2 linked regions of the Metabacillus sp. KUDC1714 genome follow. The protein of the gene in region 1 interacts with the protein of each later gene in a pairwise test. Links are inferred from orthologs where the notes say so. Each region holds a gene or a part of one and is shown in the gene's direction. Other genes may lie near its edges. The genes, in order: mreD and tagH.

The links.
Region 2: the proteins of mreD (region 1) and tagH interact in binary tests that used the Bacillus subtilis proteins (3 or more experiments, as listed by UniProt). The link is inferred for Metabacillus sp. KUDC1714 from one-to-one orthologs.

The regions. Positions count from the first base shown.
Region 1 is NZ_CP055263.1:331,476-336,698, reverse strand. What follows is about bases 1-2,926. They hold mreD (rod shape-determining protein MreD), read left to right. Parts: upstream 1-1,167; coding sequence 1,168-1,686; downstream 1,687-2,926. Other genes in these bases: minD (septum site-determining protein MinD), read left to right, coding at 2,500-2,926; minC (septum site-determining protein MinC), read left to right, coding at 1,817-2,497; mreC (rod shape-determining protein MreC), read left to right, coding at 242-1,171; HUW50_RS01730 (rod shape-determining protein), read left to right, coding at 1-141. Outside these bases: more of minD, read left to right, coding at 2,927-3,303; HUW50_RS01705 (M23 family metallopeptidase), read left to right, coding at 3,594-4,379; HUW50_RS01700 (M50 family metallopeptidase), read left to right, coding at 4,372-5,223. UniProt on the Bacillus subtilis protein: Involved in formation of the rod shape of the cell. May also contribute to regulation of formation of penicillin-binding proteins.
Region 2 is NZ_CP055263.1:1,522,534-1,534,533, reverse strand. What follows is about bases 147-3,052. They hold tagH (teichoic acids export ABC transporter ATP-binding subunit TagH), read left to right. Parts: upstream 147-732; coding sequence 733-2,373; downstream 2,374-3,052. Other genes in these bases: HUW50_RS07385 (hypothetical protein), read left to right, coding at 2,389-2,973; HUW50_RS07395 (ABC transporter permease), read left to right, coding at 147-714. Also shown: more of HUW50_RS07395, read left to right, coding at 1-146; HUW50_RS26980 (serine O-acetyltransferase), read left to right, coding at 3,244-4,254; HUW50_RS07375 (right-handed parallel beta-helix repeat-containing protein), read right to left, coding at 4,382-6,016; HUW50_RS07370 (glycosyltransferase family 4 protein), read right to left, coding at 6,903-8,324; HUW50_RS07365 (aspartyl-phosphate phosphatase Spo0E family protein), read left to right, coding at 8,588-8,731; HUW50_RS07360 (DUF6270 domain-containing protein), read left to right, coding at 9,294-10,001; HUW50_RS27485 (hypothetical protein), read right to left, coding at 10,236-10,304; HUW50_RS07350 (DUF2922 domain-containing protein), read right to left, coding at 10,448-10,666; HUW50_RS07345 (DUF1659 domain-containing protein), read right to left, coding at 10,717-10,935; HUW50_RS07340 (sigma-70 family RNA polymerase sigma factor), read right to left, coding at 11,049-11,561; HUW50_RS07335 (D-cysteate sulfo-lyase), read right to left, coding at 11,941-12,000.

The DNA.
Region 1 (5,223 bases):
AATCTTGATAAAGTTATTGGAGAAGAAACGAATATGCCAGTGTTAATTGCGGAAGATCCTTTAGACTGTGTTGCAATCGGAACAGGTAAAGCACTCGAGCATATACACTTATTTAAAAATAAAGCAAGAGATAGTAGATAATTTATGTTTTAGCCTTTGCTTATTGAAGTCTTTTAAATCTTATTAATGTAAGCAAAGGCTATATGTTGAAGTGGAAATTTGAGTTAAGAGGGTGTTCATCATGCCACAGTTTTTCCTAAATAAACGCCTTATCTTGTTGCTAGTTAGTATTATTTTTTTAGTGGCATTGATTGGTTTTTCCTTAAAGGAAGATCGGAAGTTGACTTGGCCTGAGCAATTTTTACAGGATTCAGTAGGTGTTTTTCAATCGATATTTCATAAGCCAGCTTTATATATTTCTGGCTTTTTTGAAAACGTAAGTGACTTAAAAAATACATATGAAGAAAATGAGTTGCTAAAAAGCAGACTTGACGAATATATGCAACTAGAAGCAGATCTTCAAGAGTATAAAGTTGAAAATGAAAAATTATTAGCCGAATTAGGTAATGTTGCTAACTTAAGAGAGTACAATCCGATCTTTTCTACTGTTGTTGGTCGTAATCCTGATAGATGGTATGATTACATATCAATTGATAAAGGTGCACAGGATGGAATAGAGCCTAATATGGCTGTTGTAACGGCACAGGGTCTTGTTGGAAAGGTAAAATCCACTTCACAATTTACTTCTACCGTTCAACTGTTGAGTGCAACAGACCTTAAAAATAGAATTTCATCTGAGGTTCAACCGGTAGAAGTGAAAGATGAAAGTGAGAATAGTGATAAAGAGAACGCGCCAACAGGTGAAAAGGTAATGGGATTAATAGAAGGTTATGACGAGGATAAAGGTGCACTTTTACTTCGTCGGATTAAATCTGATGTTAAGCTTGTTGAAGGACAAAAAGTCATTACATCGGGTAAAGGTGAAGTTTTCCCAGAAGGAATCCTTATCGGTGAAATTATCGAGATTGAGCCAGATTCATATGGGTTAGAACAAATGGCATATGTGAAGCCATCAGCTAATTTTTATGATATAGATCGTGTATGGGTAGCTGAACGTGTTGCTGAATCAGAGGACCCTGTAGACGTGTTAAATGAGGAGGAGGAATCGTGAGACGTTTCATCCTTCCTTTTTTACTCTTCTTTATTTTTATAAGTGAGAGTATCTTCGCTCACTTAGTTCATATTCCATTTGCCTTAGAAGATCAACTATATATACCTCGATTTATGTTAATCGCATGTATTTTCGTGACGGTATACTTAACACGCACACAAGGAATGCTATTTGGAATTGTGTTCGGATTACTCCATGATATTGTTTATATTGAAGTGATCGGAATCTATTTATTTTCATATGGAATCCTAGCTTATTTGATCAATAAAGCAATGAAAGTTCTTCATGGTAATGCTCTAATTGTACTATTTCTGACGATTTTATCGATCGCTGTACTTGAATTTTATGTGTATGGAATGAATTATTTAATAGGGACGACAAAGATGTCATTATATCACTTTACAACCTTAAGGTTATTACCTACGCTTGCTTTAAATTCGGTTGTTGCTATTCTGTTAATCTATCCTATGAAAAAGTTCCTTACGAAAATAAAAATAGATGAATCTGATGATTAGATGGAATAAATAAGAGATGTGCTTTAAAGTTAGGCAATGCTAGCCATGAAAAAAACTAATACTTTATTATCATTTTAAAAAAGGATTTACAGCATTTCTGTCGAATAGTAAAGTCGTTGAGGTGAACGTCATGAAGGTCCAAAAACAACAATATGTTACGATTAAAGGCACAAAAGATGGCTTAACGTTGCATCTCGATGATTCGTGTTCTTTTGATCAATTGCTCCATGAACTCGAGGAAATGCTATCTTTAAAACAATATATACAATCAGGTCCAGTAATTGGTGTAAATGTAAAAGTTGGGAACCGTTTCCTTAATAAGGATCAACGAGTAAAGCTAGAAACAGTAATCAAACAAAATCGTAATCTCATGGTTGAGACAATTGATAGCAATGTGATGACAAAGGATGAGGCGCTTAGGATTAAGAGAGAAACAGAAGTCGTTTCTGTTGCTAAGATTGTTCGTTCTGGTCAAATTTTAAAGGTCAAAGGTGATTTACTGCTTATAGGTGATGTAAATCCAGGTGGAACTGTTATTGCTACTGGCAATATCTTTGTTCTAGGTGCGTTAAGAGGAATTGCACATGCCGGTGCAGATGGTAACGGGCAGGCTGTTATTGCTGCTTCATTATTAAAACCAGCACAGCTTCGCATAAGTGAAATCATAAATCGTGCTCCTGATCATATACCAAATGAAGGTAATGAGATGGAATGTGCTTTTATAAATAGTGACGATGAAATGATTATTGAGCGATTGCAGCAACTTACTCATTTACGACCTAATTTAACAAGGTTTGAAGGGGGAATCTAACTATGGGTGAAGCAATTGTCATTACCTCAGGTAAAGGTGGAGTTGGTAAAACAACAACATCTGCAAATTTAGGGACAGCTTTAGCTATATTGGGCAAACGTGTTTGCTTAGTAGATACAGACATCGGTCTTCGAAACCTAGATGTTGTAATGGGATTAGAAAATCGGATTATTTATGATCTAGTAGACGTAGTTGAAGGGCGCTGTAAAATGCACCAAGCTCTTGTAAAAGATAAACGATTTGAAGATTTATTATATTTATTACCTGCTGCACAAACAAGTGATAAAACAGCAGTGAAACCAGAGCAAATCAAAAAGATAATAGATGAACTAAAACAAGATTATGATTATATTATCATTGATTGCCCAGCAGGAATTGAACAAGGTTACAAAAATGCAGTTGCTGGTGCAGATAAGGCTGTAGTTGTGACAACTCCAGAAATTTCTGCTGTTCGAGATGCAGATCGAATTATTGGTTTACTAGAAAAAGAAGATATTGAGCCTCCGAAATTAGTGATTAATCGTATTCGTAATCATCTAGTTAAAAATGGGGACATGCTAGATGTTGATGAAATCGTTTCACATCTTTCAATTGACCTAATCGGAATCGTTGCTGATGATGATGATGTTATTAAGGCATCTAACAATGGTGAGCCTATTGCAATGGATCCTAATAATCGTGCAGCGATTGCGTATCGTAATATTGCCCGACGTATCCTTGGGGAATCTGTTCCATTACAATCTTTAGATGAGCAAAATAAGGGTGTATTAACAAAGCTGAAAAAGTTTTTTGGAGTACGGGTATAGCTTTGTAAAAATAGATTATTAAATTAAAAGACTAGTGTTTGATTATCGATGTATTTCGTGAAACATCGACTTTCAGCCCACTAGTCTTTTTTGTTTGGTATCTAGCTCCAGCGCCTAGACCCTCTCAGGTCTACAGCCACTCAGGAATTGAAGACAAAGAACGTCTTCTATTCCTGAGCCTCTTATGCCTGCGGGTCTGAACAAGGCGCTTGCGCTTTTCTATATTTTTTAATCATATCCTTTAAGGACAAGGCATAAACTTGTACAAACTGACAAAAGGATTGATGGGGATGAGTCATCGAGCGGATGAAGTGAGGAAAAGAATTGCGAAAAGAAAGCGAGAAAAAGGATTGTCAGAGACACATGAAACATCAAAGCCAACATCATTGTTTTTAAGTGATGAAGAGAGGTATGGTGTGTATTCTCCACCAACATATGAAGGCGGCCCGAACAAAGGAAACGGCGGTCATCCACTTTTTCGTACAGAAGTATTCATATTCAAAGTATTATTTTCAGCAGTTATCGTGTTAGTGACAGCAATCGTCTTTAAAAATAGTGCACCTCTCTTTCAAGATGTGAAGTCAGCCATTACGTATTCCCTAGAGGAAGAATTTCAATTTGCAGCTGTTTCTTCCTGGTATCGAGATCAATTTGGGGAACCACTAGCTCTTTTTGAACCTAATGCAAAGAACAACAAGGATTCAGAAGATGCGACTCAAAGTGTCCAATTTGCTGTCCCGGCTAATGGTAAAGTGCTCGAAACGTTTGAAGATAACGGACAAGGGATTATGGTTGAGACTGATCGACCTTCTGTAGAAGCAATGAATGAAGGAATTATTATCGAAGCAGGTGAAAAACCAGATACAGGTCTGACAATTGTTCTTCAGCATGCTGATGGAACTAAATCATGGTATGGAAATTTAGATAAAATTGATGTTGCCCTATATGATTTTGTAGAAAAAGGGAAAGCACTTGGGAAAACGAAATTAAGTGAAAATCAAAAAGGTACTTATTATTTCGCTATTAAAAAGGGTGATGACTTTATTGACCCAATCCAGGTGATCCAATTTGAATAGATATTTCATACTCTTACAAAAAATTCACATTCATCCATTATTATGGGTAATGATTGGAATAAGTATCATTACCGCTAACTTTAAATCATTGTTATTGTTAATGCTGATTGTATTTATACATGAAATGGGCCATGCAACAAGTGCTCATTTTTTTTCTTGGAGAATCAAAGCAATCATGCTTCTCCCATTTGGAGGGGTTGCTGAGGTCGATGAACATGGAAATCGCTCGTTAAAGCAAGAATTGATTGTTGTGTTATCAGGTCCAATACAGCATATTTGGCTTCAAGGTGCAGCTTATCTACTTCAAGCAACCAATCTCGTAAGCTTGGCAGATTATCAATTGTTCACTTTATACAATGTATCTATCCTACTTTTTAATTTGCTCCCAGTCTGGCCGCTAGACGGTGGGAAGCTTTTATTTATCCTCTTTTCACAATATTGGCCATATAAAAAAGCACATTTTTACATGGTAGCGACGTCGATTTTTTTCTTATCTATTTATGTTTTAGCTATTCTGGTCTATTCACCGAACCATCTGAACATGTGGTTTATTACAACCTTTCTTATTTACAGCTTATATCATGAGTATAAAAATCGAATGTATGGTTGCTTGCGATTTTTGATGGAGCGGTATTACGGTAATCAAGATACAATTTATCGGCTAAAGCCGATTGTCGTCGATGAGTCAGAGTTAATCTATCATGTATTACTTCAATTTCAGAGAGGGTGTAAGCATTTGATCGTTGTCGAGCGAAATGGTGCAAAAGTATCGGAAATGGATGAAAATGAATTACTTCATGCCTATTTTGCTAACAAACTTACTGACTCAAAGGTAGGGGATTTA
Region 2 (12,000 bases), 1.2 Mb from region 1 along the record:
CAAATGAATTATTTGGGTGTTTTATGGCAAATTTTGAATCCTGTTTTACAGGTAGCTATTTACTGGTTTGTCTTTGGTCTAGGTATAAGACAAGGCACACCAGTAGGGGATACCCCGTTTTTTGTTTGGTTTCTTATTGGGCTGATACCATGGTTTTTTATCAGCCCTTCAATTGTTCAAGGATCAAATAGTGTTTATGCTAAAATAAATGTGGTTTCGAAAATGAAATTTCCTGTGAGTGTATTACCAACCATAACAATTGTGAGCAATGCATTTAACTTTATAATAATGATGTTAGTTTTGGGGGCTATCCTTGTTTTATATCAAATCCAACCAGGGTTATATATGATTCAACTCCCATATTTCTTGATTAGCCTATTTATATTTTTGTTTGCATTTACTTTGTTATGTTCAACAATCTCAATAATAATTAGAGACTTTCAAGTTGCAATACAATCAGTTATGAGGATAATGTTTTTTTTATTGCCAGTATTATGGGATACAAATCGATTGGATCCTTTATATCAAACAATATTAAAAATTAACCCTGTTTACTATATTATCGAAGGTTTTAGAGATACTCTTTTAGGAAGAAAATGGTTCTTTGAAGATTTGAACTATACAATATATTTTTGGTCTATAACTTTTTTAATCCTAATTATTGGAGCAAGTATCCATGTTAAATTTAGGGATAAATTTGTTGATTATTTATAATTCGGGGGCTTATATTAAATGAAGCCAAAGATTAAAGTTAAATTTAATAATGTTTCAAAGAAATATAACTTATATAAAAAACAATCTGATAAATTATTAGATATGTTTCTTGCCAAAAAAAGGTCTCAGAGTTTTTATGCATTAAGAGATATTTCCTTTGATGTATATGAAGGTGAAACTATTGGTGTTATTGGAGTAAATGGATCAGGTAAATCTACCTTATCAAATTTGCTTGCACAAGTTGTACCACCGACTTCCGGAACAATTGAAATAAATGGACAGACATCACTTATTGCCATATCAGTAGGTTTGAATAATAATTTAAGTGGTTTTGAAAATATTGAATTAAAGTGCTTAATGCTCGGTATGAACAAAAGTCAAATTAAGGAACTAACACCTAATATAATAGAATTTGCAGATATAGGTGATTTCATATATCAGCCAGTAAAAAATTATTCTAGCGGTATGAAATCAAGATTAGGTTTTGCAATTTCAGTACACACAAATCCAGATATCTTAATCGTGGACGAAGCTCTATCTGTAGGTGATCAAACCTTTTATGAAAAATGCCTAAAGAAAATTAATGAATTTAAAGCAGAAGGAAAGACAATATTTTTTATTAGTCATTCAATCTCGCAAATTAGATCGATTTCTGATAAGGTTCTTTGGATAAATCATGGGGAAATTGAAGAGTTCGGTAGTGTTAGAATTGTAATAGAAAAGTATAAGAAATTTATTAGTTGGTTTAATGAATTAAGTGATTTAGAAAAAAAGAACTATAAAACCAAAAACATGGAAAAGCAAAAAATGGATGATTTGAATCATTTGAACAGTGAAAAAGATCAATTCATTAGTAGAAAGAATATTCATAAATCCAAAAATGATAAAACAAGTAATCCATTCATTTTTGCTCAATTATCATTCTTTACTTTGTGTACAATTTTCTCTCTCTTATTTATGTTTATCGGAAATCCTGTACAAATAATGAACAAGAACACAACTGATCAAAGCGGTGTGAAAACGATAGATCAGATTGAAGATAAAAAGGATATAATTGTCTTTGAAAAAAATGGATATGTAATTGTTAACAATGCTGATTTCTATATTGATGAACAGCTTACAGAAACAGGATTTGCGATCCCGTTCGGTAGTTCACTAGAAGTATTGGGGAAAACAGATAATGTTTATAAAATTCGTTATAATGATACGACAGGTTTTACTTCAAAAGAAAACATTCAAATTGGAGACGTAAAACAAGATAACGAAAGCGAAAATATCGCAATCAATGAATTTTTGAGTGTTTTTCCTGAAAATTTTAAAAACTCATATCAGTTTTATTTAGCACAACTAAATTTAAATGAGGAACAAATACTTGAAAAATTAAGTGGGTTGACTGGAGAATCGGTTAATATAAACGGTGATAAGACATTAGATTATAAATATGATAATGTTCAGATCATTATTGATAAAGAGACAGGATTAACCTCTAGTATTATTGTGGATAGTATTCAATCAGAAAGTGATACTCTTAATAAGATCAAGGAATCTGCTCAAATAACTTCTAAAAATGGAGATTTATTGTTTTTAAACTTAGATAAATATAATCTTACAATAAATCTGATAAATAATACTATTGCTATAAGTTTATCTGAAGATTAAAAGAAGAGGTGTATTATGTCGAATTTAAAAACAAGAGTTCCAAAAAAAACGTCCAATAAATCTTTGCTGGTTATAATCGCAAGCATTATCATTATTGGACTTGGAATAACCTATTATATTGTTAGTATAGCAGGTAATAATGAAACTAAAATTGTAGAGGCATCATTAAAAAATGATGATATTTTGCCTTTACTAAAAAAAGAAAATCCAAATGTTTACAGTGTTTCTGTTGATAGTAAACAAAATTTAGTAGCTGTATATATTAAAGATAATAAGGTAGTAAATAATAAATCGATTCTTATTAAAACTGCAGATGAAAATATACCTCTAATCGAAAAATTATTTAAAAATCCTAATATCAAAGCAGTAACAGTAACTGTTTTAAAAACTGCGGAAAATTCTAAAGAAGATAAAAGAGCCGTTCAGTTTTCATTTAATAAATCTGAAAATGTAAACATTACTGAGTTCCAAAAAGATCTGGAAGGCAATTATCCTGAGTTTTATAATTCTGCAAATCAATATTATATTTCACCTGAAATTTGGAACGGTTTAAGTGGTGCAGATCATATGAAATTCGAGAATAGGGATCGCATAAAATAGAATAATTTTTTAGGTGAAAGCAAGTGCAAGCATGCATGAGCTTTCACCTTTTTTACTTTTTGCTTTAACTATATACAGTGTAGTTGTTAGTTTGACAAATTTTATATAAAATTAACCAAGTGCAAATTTCTATTATATTATAACCAATTCACCCTTTTGAAATGGTTGCCAAAGTTAGTAACTTAGTATATTCAACTAAGGAATTACTTTGAGTTAGTAGACAAATCAATTACTTATATTAAAGTAAATAATTTTAATAAGGGGTTTAATATGAATAACTTAAAAGAGAATATTTCACTTCAAATTGAAAATTTTTTTCATTTGAAGGTTAACCTTGGTTTTAGCAATAAAGAATACATGTACGCATATTATTTAATTAAAGGCAAAGAAGTAATTGAGAAGACATCATATATAAGGAGAAATAATTGTAAGTTTAACTTATTAGAAAAAGGAAGATATCGAGTAAAAGTATATATTAAGGATTCAACAAACAATATTATTAGTGAAACAAGTGAAGAGATCTTATTTAATGGTTTTAATGAAGGAACTATTTTTAATGATAAAAAATCTATCTCTATTGTAGGGATCAACAAAAAGACTGCTGCAATTAAAAAAATCTTAGAATCCAACTATAATATAGACAGTTTTGTGGATTTGTCAGGGACATATATAGGTGAAACCTTTTTCAATCTTCCAATAAAGTCAATCGATGATTTGTTAGATAATGAAGACATACTGTTGGTTTCTCTGAATAACGATAATTCTAATATTAATTTCCCTATAGAAACTGTACATATGGAAGTAGGGGTAAATGATATTTTAACAAGAACGATGAATAAGATTAGTGCCTTAAATTTGTATAGAATAGCAAAAGCTTGTTATCATGATGGTTTACAAACCGCTGCAAATTTTATTAAAGAGTATATTTTTGTAAAGTATAACTCGTTTATACCATATACTGCAGATATTGGTGAAGGTACGAAACTCGGATATGGCGGTATAGGAGTAGTTATTCACAGTAACGCTAAAATAGGGAAAAATTGTGTTATTTCGCAAAATGTAACAATTGGTTCTAGAGGACTAGACCCAGAGATTGGAGACAATGTGTATATTTCTCCAGGATCTAAATGTATAGGGGGCAAAATAGGGAATAATGTAATAATTGGAGCAAATGCAGTAATTACAAAGGAAATCCCTGATAACTGTGTAGTTGCTGGTGTTCCAGCAAAAATCATTAGCAATGATATAACAAAATACCAAAAGTATTTTAGAAAAAAGTAATGTAGATCTGTCTAGTTGGAAATGTTAGTTATAAAATTATTCGTTTTTACTTATAAAGTAAAAAGTGAAATAAAGGGTACATTAATTGTACTTTATTTCACTTTTTTCATTATTTCAATGTCTATTTTTATTTAATATTATTGTATTTTTTGTATATTCCGTTTTTATTGTTGAATCTAATAATATTTTGATCAATTGTTAACTCTTCTGTATTTATAGATTCTGTACTATTGATAAAATATTTTATATCTTTCGATCCATTAACATCATATTTCACATAGTTTTTTTCTATGATCAAATTACTTAATAGGAAATTAACTGGATTATCTTGTACTATTAACAGAATAAATTCTGTAGATATATTATTTGCTTGGTTATTAGTAATTTTTACAGTACCTTTATCGAATGAGTATGTATCTTTAATATAAATGAAGGAATTCGCTTTAAAGTCTTCAACATTATCAGGCAAAGAATATTTATCAGCTATTTTAGGTACAGCTTTACCAGAAATAGTTTTATTATTTTTTATTATTGCATTTTTACCATATGCTAATAATATACTTGCTCCTTTTATGTAACCAATGAAACTATTACCTTCAATTGTAACATTTGCACTTCTAATATTAATTCCATAATTTAAATTACCCAAAATATTGTTACGAAATATTGTATAATTTGCGGTTGAATGGCTTCCAATGCCGTATTGAGTGTCTTCAGATAAGTAGTTAAAACCATTTTCGTTTTTTCCGCCACCAAAAACTGTATTAAATTCCACAATACTATAGTAATCAGGATATAATCCTGAAATATCAATTCCTCTTCTTGAACCAAATACTGTATTATCTCTAATCATGGAGAAAGAGCTTCCATAAGATTGTATACCATATCCACTGTACTGATCATTTGCCCCTATAATTAATGAATTTTCGATACTCGTTCTAAAACTACTTACTATATGAATTCCAGTTGAAACAGAGTTTTTAACTGTTAGATTGTGGAATACACTATCACTAGTGTATTCCAATTTTATTCCTACTGTTCGATTGTTCGACTTATTACGTTCAACAGTAATATTCTTCATATTTATCGTAATTGGATCAATAATTTTAACAGTTATGATTTCTGAATCTTTAATGTATGTATCCCAAAGGGGATTTTCTATAAGCACACTATTTTTGTTTAAGCCAATAACTCTATGAAGTTCACCTTTATGTAAATTTTCCTTACCAATTCGTGGATCAAAGTACCAGGGAGTATCACTTTCAATTAATAACAGGTCTCCACTTTTTACTCCATTTACTTTTGATAATGCAATGGAGTTATTACCTGTTTTAAGCTGATCTGATTTTATAGTAGTTGTATACCTAATATTTCCCTTTAAATCGAATGCTGGTACTTTACTCTCATTGTTATCCATGAAAATTTTCGCATTATCTTTTTCTGTACTAATAAATGTAATATCTGAAGTAGCTTTAATTGAATCTGTAATTCGATAAGTTTTTCCGGACTCAAACAAAACGGTACCGCGTTTATTTTTTAATGAATCTACAGCACTTTGAATGGCCTTTGTATCATCGGCCTTTCCGTCCCCAATAGCGCCAACAGATTCGACATTAATCGAATCACCATCCTTATAATGAGGTTGTTCTTGCAATGGATTCTGTGTTTTCTGATCTTTTTCAGCATCTATGAAAAAGTAAAAAACACCAAGAATAAAAATGCTAATTATAATTAATAAATTCAATCTTTTATTGGTGAACAAATTTCTCATCCTTTCATTAGAATTTAATTATTATGTAACTTAATAAGTGTATTATAAGTGTATTAAAGAATTAATAATTCTTTAAGAAAAACAGATAATATGAATGTCTGAAAATGAATACAAAAGTGTTGAATAAAACACCTGTAATAAGTAATGATTTTGATTAGTATTTAACAGTATATAGATTAGGCCGAACATAAATTATAGCATTGGGCTAATATAGATGTAAGTGTTAAAAAGCTAGGTATCTGATAGAAGAATGATGATAGAGAACTTATTTTATCTAACAGTGAATATAAAGTGCTTTCTTAATATAAAAAATATAATGGTTATTACTTTATCCATCAGATAATACCGTTGAGACAATGTAGCAATGAGTGTATTGCTGATCATAATTTGTTTAGGAGTTGATAAAAATGAGTTTCTTTATCAACAAATGATTTTTTAATGCAATAAGGAATGATACAAATAATAATCTTTCTGCTGATCTAATTGCTAGGGATATAAAGGGTTCGCTAAGTGGAAATATTATTAATAAACATTAAAAGAAGCTATAATTATCCCATAGATGTTCTCAAATCATATCAATAATATTATAAATGCTTTAAATCAGCTTGGTATTTATCCTTAAAATCAGTAGATTTCTTAATTGTAGTAATTGATGAATAAAATCTTAGGTTAAAACATAAATGATACAAAAATCATTTTTCCATGACCTAGGAAAAAATAATTAGTGCAGATCATGATACTGCTGAGTATCTTTAAAGTGACCCTTCACTAAATGGAAATATACAAAAAATAGCCCCCTGAAATTTGGGCGCTATTTTATTTGATTAATTTTAGGCACTTCAGTTTTCTTCATAAGGAAAGACTTTTTAGAACCTACTTAAACATTAATTTTTTTAACTGGAAACACAATCATTGTGTCATCTTTCTTTACATAACATCTAATTTGATAACTACCTTTTTCTTGGAATGTATAATTTAAGCAGTTACTTTTACTATATGGTATTTTTTTTACTAATTGTTTCTCTTTAAATACATACCATGCGAAGGAGAGACCGTTATACTCATGGCAGATTACTTCAATTTTGTATTCATTTAATGTATTTTGTTTAATTATGGATTGTCGTATGTTAGTTTCAAGAAGATAATTTGAGATTAATTTATCAATTTCAATGTGATCTATTTCATTCAGTTCAGTATTTTCCCTCTTAAACATACTATAAAAACGTAAAAGATTATTATTAGCTTCCTTCTCTTCATAAAACTGACTAATTAAGTTATGCCCCAATTCTCCAAGCTCATCTCGTAACATATCATTTTCTACTAAACGTTCAATATCCTTTTCAATAGATCCTTCAACATAATCTTCGATCTTATTACCAATGCCTCCAAAGTTTGCATATACCCCTTTTAACCAATTATTTTTATCAATTAAACCAATATACCCTTTACTTCCTATAGCAATTGTAGGTTTACCACAACTCATTGCTTCTAGAGCACACCGACCTGGAGCAATAACGATATCACTATTTGAATATGACATTAATAAGTCAATATCTTCTTTCCAACCAACAAAGTTAACAAAATGATTATTAGTGCCTACTATCTCTTCAACTTTTTGTTTCATTTCATCAATTAATGTACCATCACCTACAATAGTCCAAATAACATCATTTGGGTACTTTTCTGTTGTGAACTTTAGTGCTTTGTAAAATACTTCGATAATAAATTCTTTATCTTTATCAAGTCTTGTTACAAGGGAGATGTTTATTTTTCTATTTAAAGCAGGAGGCTCTATTGGCTGGAATAGATGTGTGTCTACCCCATTAGGAACAACAAATAATTTATGATTATATTTATTAAGTCTATTTTTGGCTAGATGTACCTTTAAAAAGTCCTTTATTCCCTCAGAAACTGTAAAGACCATTGCAACTTTATCAATATACGTTTCAATATAGTCAGTATGTCTTCCATGTATAGTTACAAAAAGTGGACTTTTGAGAATTTTTGAAAGAAGCACTGCAACTTTTCGCGATTCAAAAGGATGGGAATGAATAATATCAATTTTATTGGATTTGTTTAATTCTAAAAGAGTTTTTATTGTATTGCTGAACTCTGTAGGAGTAAAGTCTGTATTTATGACGTTTATACCTTTTTCTTTTAAAGTGTCTGTAAAAACACCTGGTCTACAAAGTACCGTTACATCATTTCCATTACTTTTACAATGTAATGCAGTCGACATCACATTAAAATGTAGTCCGCCTAATGGAGCATTGAAAAATACAGGTATGAGAATATGCATGCTTTTTTACACCTCAGAATAATATTTAGTAATAAACATTATACATTAATAGTTGCTGGCCAAAAAGTCTAGTTAATTAGATTCTTGGGCTTAATTTAGGGTAAATCTTATCAACCTTATTGTCTTTTTTAAACGACAATAAATTAATAAAAATAGGAATACTCTCCTAATGAAGAAAATAAGGTTAACATATTTGAAACTAGTAGATTGATAGATTGACTAATAGTGACATCTGAAAAATAGAAAAGGGGTAAGTATACATTATGATGTGTGCACTTTCAAATAGAAAACTGGTGGAAGAGTTTGAAACAACAAGAAAAGGTATGGCATCAGTCGGGTTAGAACATGGATTAACAAACTCAGATACGGTTAAATTAAGTACAAAGCTAGATGACTTATTGAATTAATTGCTTTAACCTCATAATAGGGAACTAGTATATGTCTGTTATCATGAAATTATCGTATTAACAGAGGTTGGTAATAAATCTATGATATTTGAAACTCATTGAAAAGAGTTAGCGGCTTCTTATGAAGAGTAGAATTCACGAGTGATGGGTAAATGGCTATGGAATTCAGTGCATTGGTGAAGTAGTTTCTACACTATCTAATCATTCAAGTACATATACAGAAGAAGCTAGAATGTGAAATAATCCATCGAATAAGTTGTCATACAAATAGAAACGATAAATGAATTTTGGAAAAATAATAATAGCCAAAAGGAAGGGTGAAGTGATGTATTCAAATTAAAAGACTTACCCATGGGGACAACTAGCAAGTTGTGAAAAAAACAGCTAATCCTAGTTCGCCTGGTGAAGGTGGAGATTACTTTGTGACATTTCATATATATATGTCAAGCTAAAACAGTATGGTAAGAGTTCCAGTTAGTTCTTCTTAGTAATTAATACTGTTTTTGACTTATTTCGTTTAGATGATAGAAAGTAAAAAAAATAATAAGTTAAGGTGGATAATATGAAGATAGATATTTTTGGTAGTTGTGTTTCAAGAGACTCATTCAAATACACTTCTAATGTTGAATATAGGGTTAATAATTATTTTGCACGTTCTTCAATCGTAAGTTTGTATGGTCGTATATTCAAAATTAAGATTGATGAAATAAAGTTGGCTTCTGCTTTCCAAAGAAAGATGGTGTATTTTGATTTAATCAAAGAATTCCCAAGACACATTAAAAATTTCAATTCTGACTATTTAATTATTGATTTCATAGATGAAAGAATGAATATTTTAAAAACCAAGGAGAGTTATTTAACGAGATCAAAAGAGTTTGTTGAGTCAAAAATAGATATTAAGGGAAGAGTATTGTCTGATTCTGATAAATTAATGTTATGGGAAAAATGTGCGGAAAGATTTATTAATGATCTAAAAAGCAACCTAAAACCAGAACAAATTATCTTGCATAAAGCCTTTTGGCAAGAGCAGTATAAGGGAGAGGATGGAACAATTCACTACTTTGATGATCCAGAAATTAAAATAAACAATCTTCGTCTTAAACATTATTATGAGATGATTGAAAATGGTATTGAAGGAATTAATGTAATCGAGTTAAACGGTTTTATAGCCGATGAAAATCACGTATGGGGTTTAAGCCCATTTCATTATGAAGATAGATATTATCTAGAGTTTATAAATCAATTAGATAGTATTGTAGAAAATGTATAATAGGGATGGGTGCCTGTCACCACCCGAATTTTGTCGAAATACTTGGAGTTTCTGAGAGGCCAGTTTGTATGTTTGTTCTTTTTTGTTTACAAGAATGTCCTCCTTTCTTTTTATGAAACATCGGTGATTGAATAGCTTATATTAACTAGTAATCTTTTTATTAAAACAAATAAAGATATAATTTAAGTAACATAATGAGGGATCCTATTTCACAAATAGGATCCCTCATTATACTTATCCCTTTTGCAATTGCGTAGGAGGCATTTGGATCGAGTGATTTAATGTGTCGAGCTTGCTTTCGATCCGATTTAGTAAATAGAGTGTGACGATTATAGAAAGCCAACATCACTAATCATTGTTAACCATTGTTCCATCTTATTTGCACCTCTTTCAATTGAATTTATAAATAGGGCTGACAGGGAAAAACGTGTCAGCCCCTATTTAAGTTACCCAAGCGCAATTTCCGTTACATTACGGTCAATAACTCTTGCACCTTTCTTCGATACAAATTCCCCATCAGTTGAAATAAAAATATTCGCTGCTAAGATTTGATCCATTGCTGCATTTAATGCAGTTTGATCAACTGGTTCTACAGGAGAGTCCACACTGATTTTCACTGTTTTCCCTGCTGTGTTTAAAAATTGAAGCTCTAATGTTTTCGCCATTTTTTTCCCTCCTTTCCTTCCTCATTTGGTTTGTTTTCCTTTAAACGATGTTACGCATCAATTTGATTTGTGTCATTACGCTCAACGAATGTTAGTGTTTCTGTTTGTAAGCTTGCAATCGCTTGTGCTGCTTGAAGCAATTGGTCAGGTGTAGCTGATGTTTTGACGTTGTTGTAGTTTTTACGCTTATAGATGTCTTTGCCGTTCTCGTCTACTCCCATGTTAAACACTAGGCTTAATTGAGTATCTAATAATGTTGCAACTGCCATGCTCTCACCTCCTTTCACCCTTTATATATATAGAAAGGGTAAGTAGAGTAGCGTAGTATTGATATTTTTTTATAAATAATGGATGTACTAGCTTCTGTTGCTAACCTTTGGTCTTACTTGATTCCCAAAAGATCCTCAATAGAATGCTTTTTGAGTTTAGTAATCGCATCCCTACGCCATGCTTTAACTGCAGATATTGATACTCCTTCATCCTTTGCAACTTCACTTGGTGTTTTGCCTTTAAGACAGTAGGCTTTTAACCATTTGCTTTGATTTGAAGTCAAAAGGGAGGAAATACTTTCAATATTAGAGTCTGATAGTAGATGTTTAAAATCATCTTCGCTTGTTTCTTCCTGTGGTGAAACAGTCATGAGCCGATTTTCCTTCTCCTGTTTTTTCCTCTCTTTCGTAAGCCATGCTTTCATTCGACCAAGGATATAGGAATAAACATAAGACTTAAATTCCCCTTTTTCTTCATTAAATCGTAACGAAGCTTCCCATAATGCAATACAGCCAATTTGATAAAACTCGTTTTTATCTTTGTAAATCTTTAACTTTTTCATTATGTGATAAATCATTGGTTCAAATTGTTCATGCAGCTTCTCAAATTTCTCATCTTCATACATATAAGAATCCTTTTTAAGAATGCATTCTTAAGTATTCCGCGGTAATTTGAGAATATCAGTCTATTTATCTATGAGAAAATTTCGATATGGGGTAGATAACAGGAGAGATTAACCTAATAAGAGGATTATTTCTTAGTAATAACTAGGTTATTGATTGGGAGTTTATTGGGATGATGGTGCTATTGGGGTTTTTGTTTGAGTATTGGAGTTTTGGGGGTCAGTAACCATTCACTCAGTAGGTGATTGACCTTGTATTGTAAATTCTGGAGAAAGGAAAAGACGCCTCACATATTGCATAACTGCGCAAACAGTTATACGTGAGACGTCCCACGGATGTTGCATCAAATTACAAACTACCTAAATACAATGATCATTCACTTTAGTTTTCATAAAAAAGAGAGGTATTTGCATATAAAGCAGGTGATCCTCCAGAGTGAAT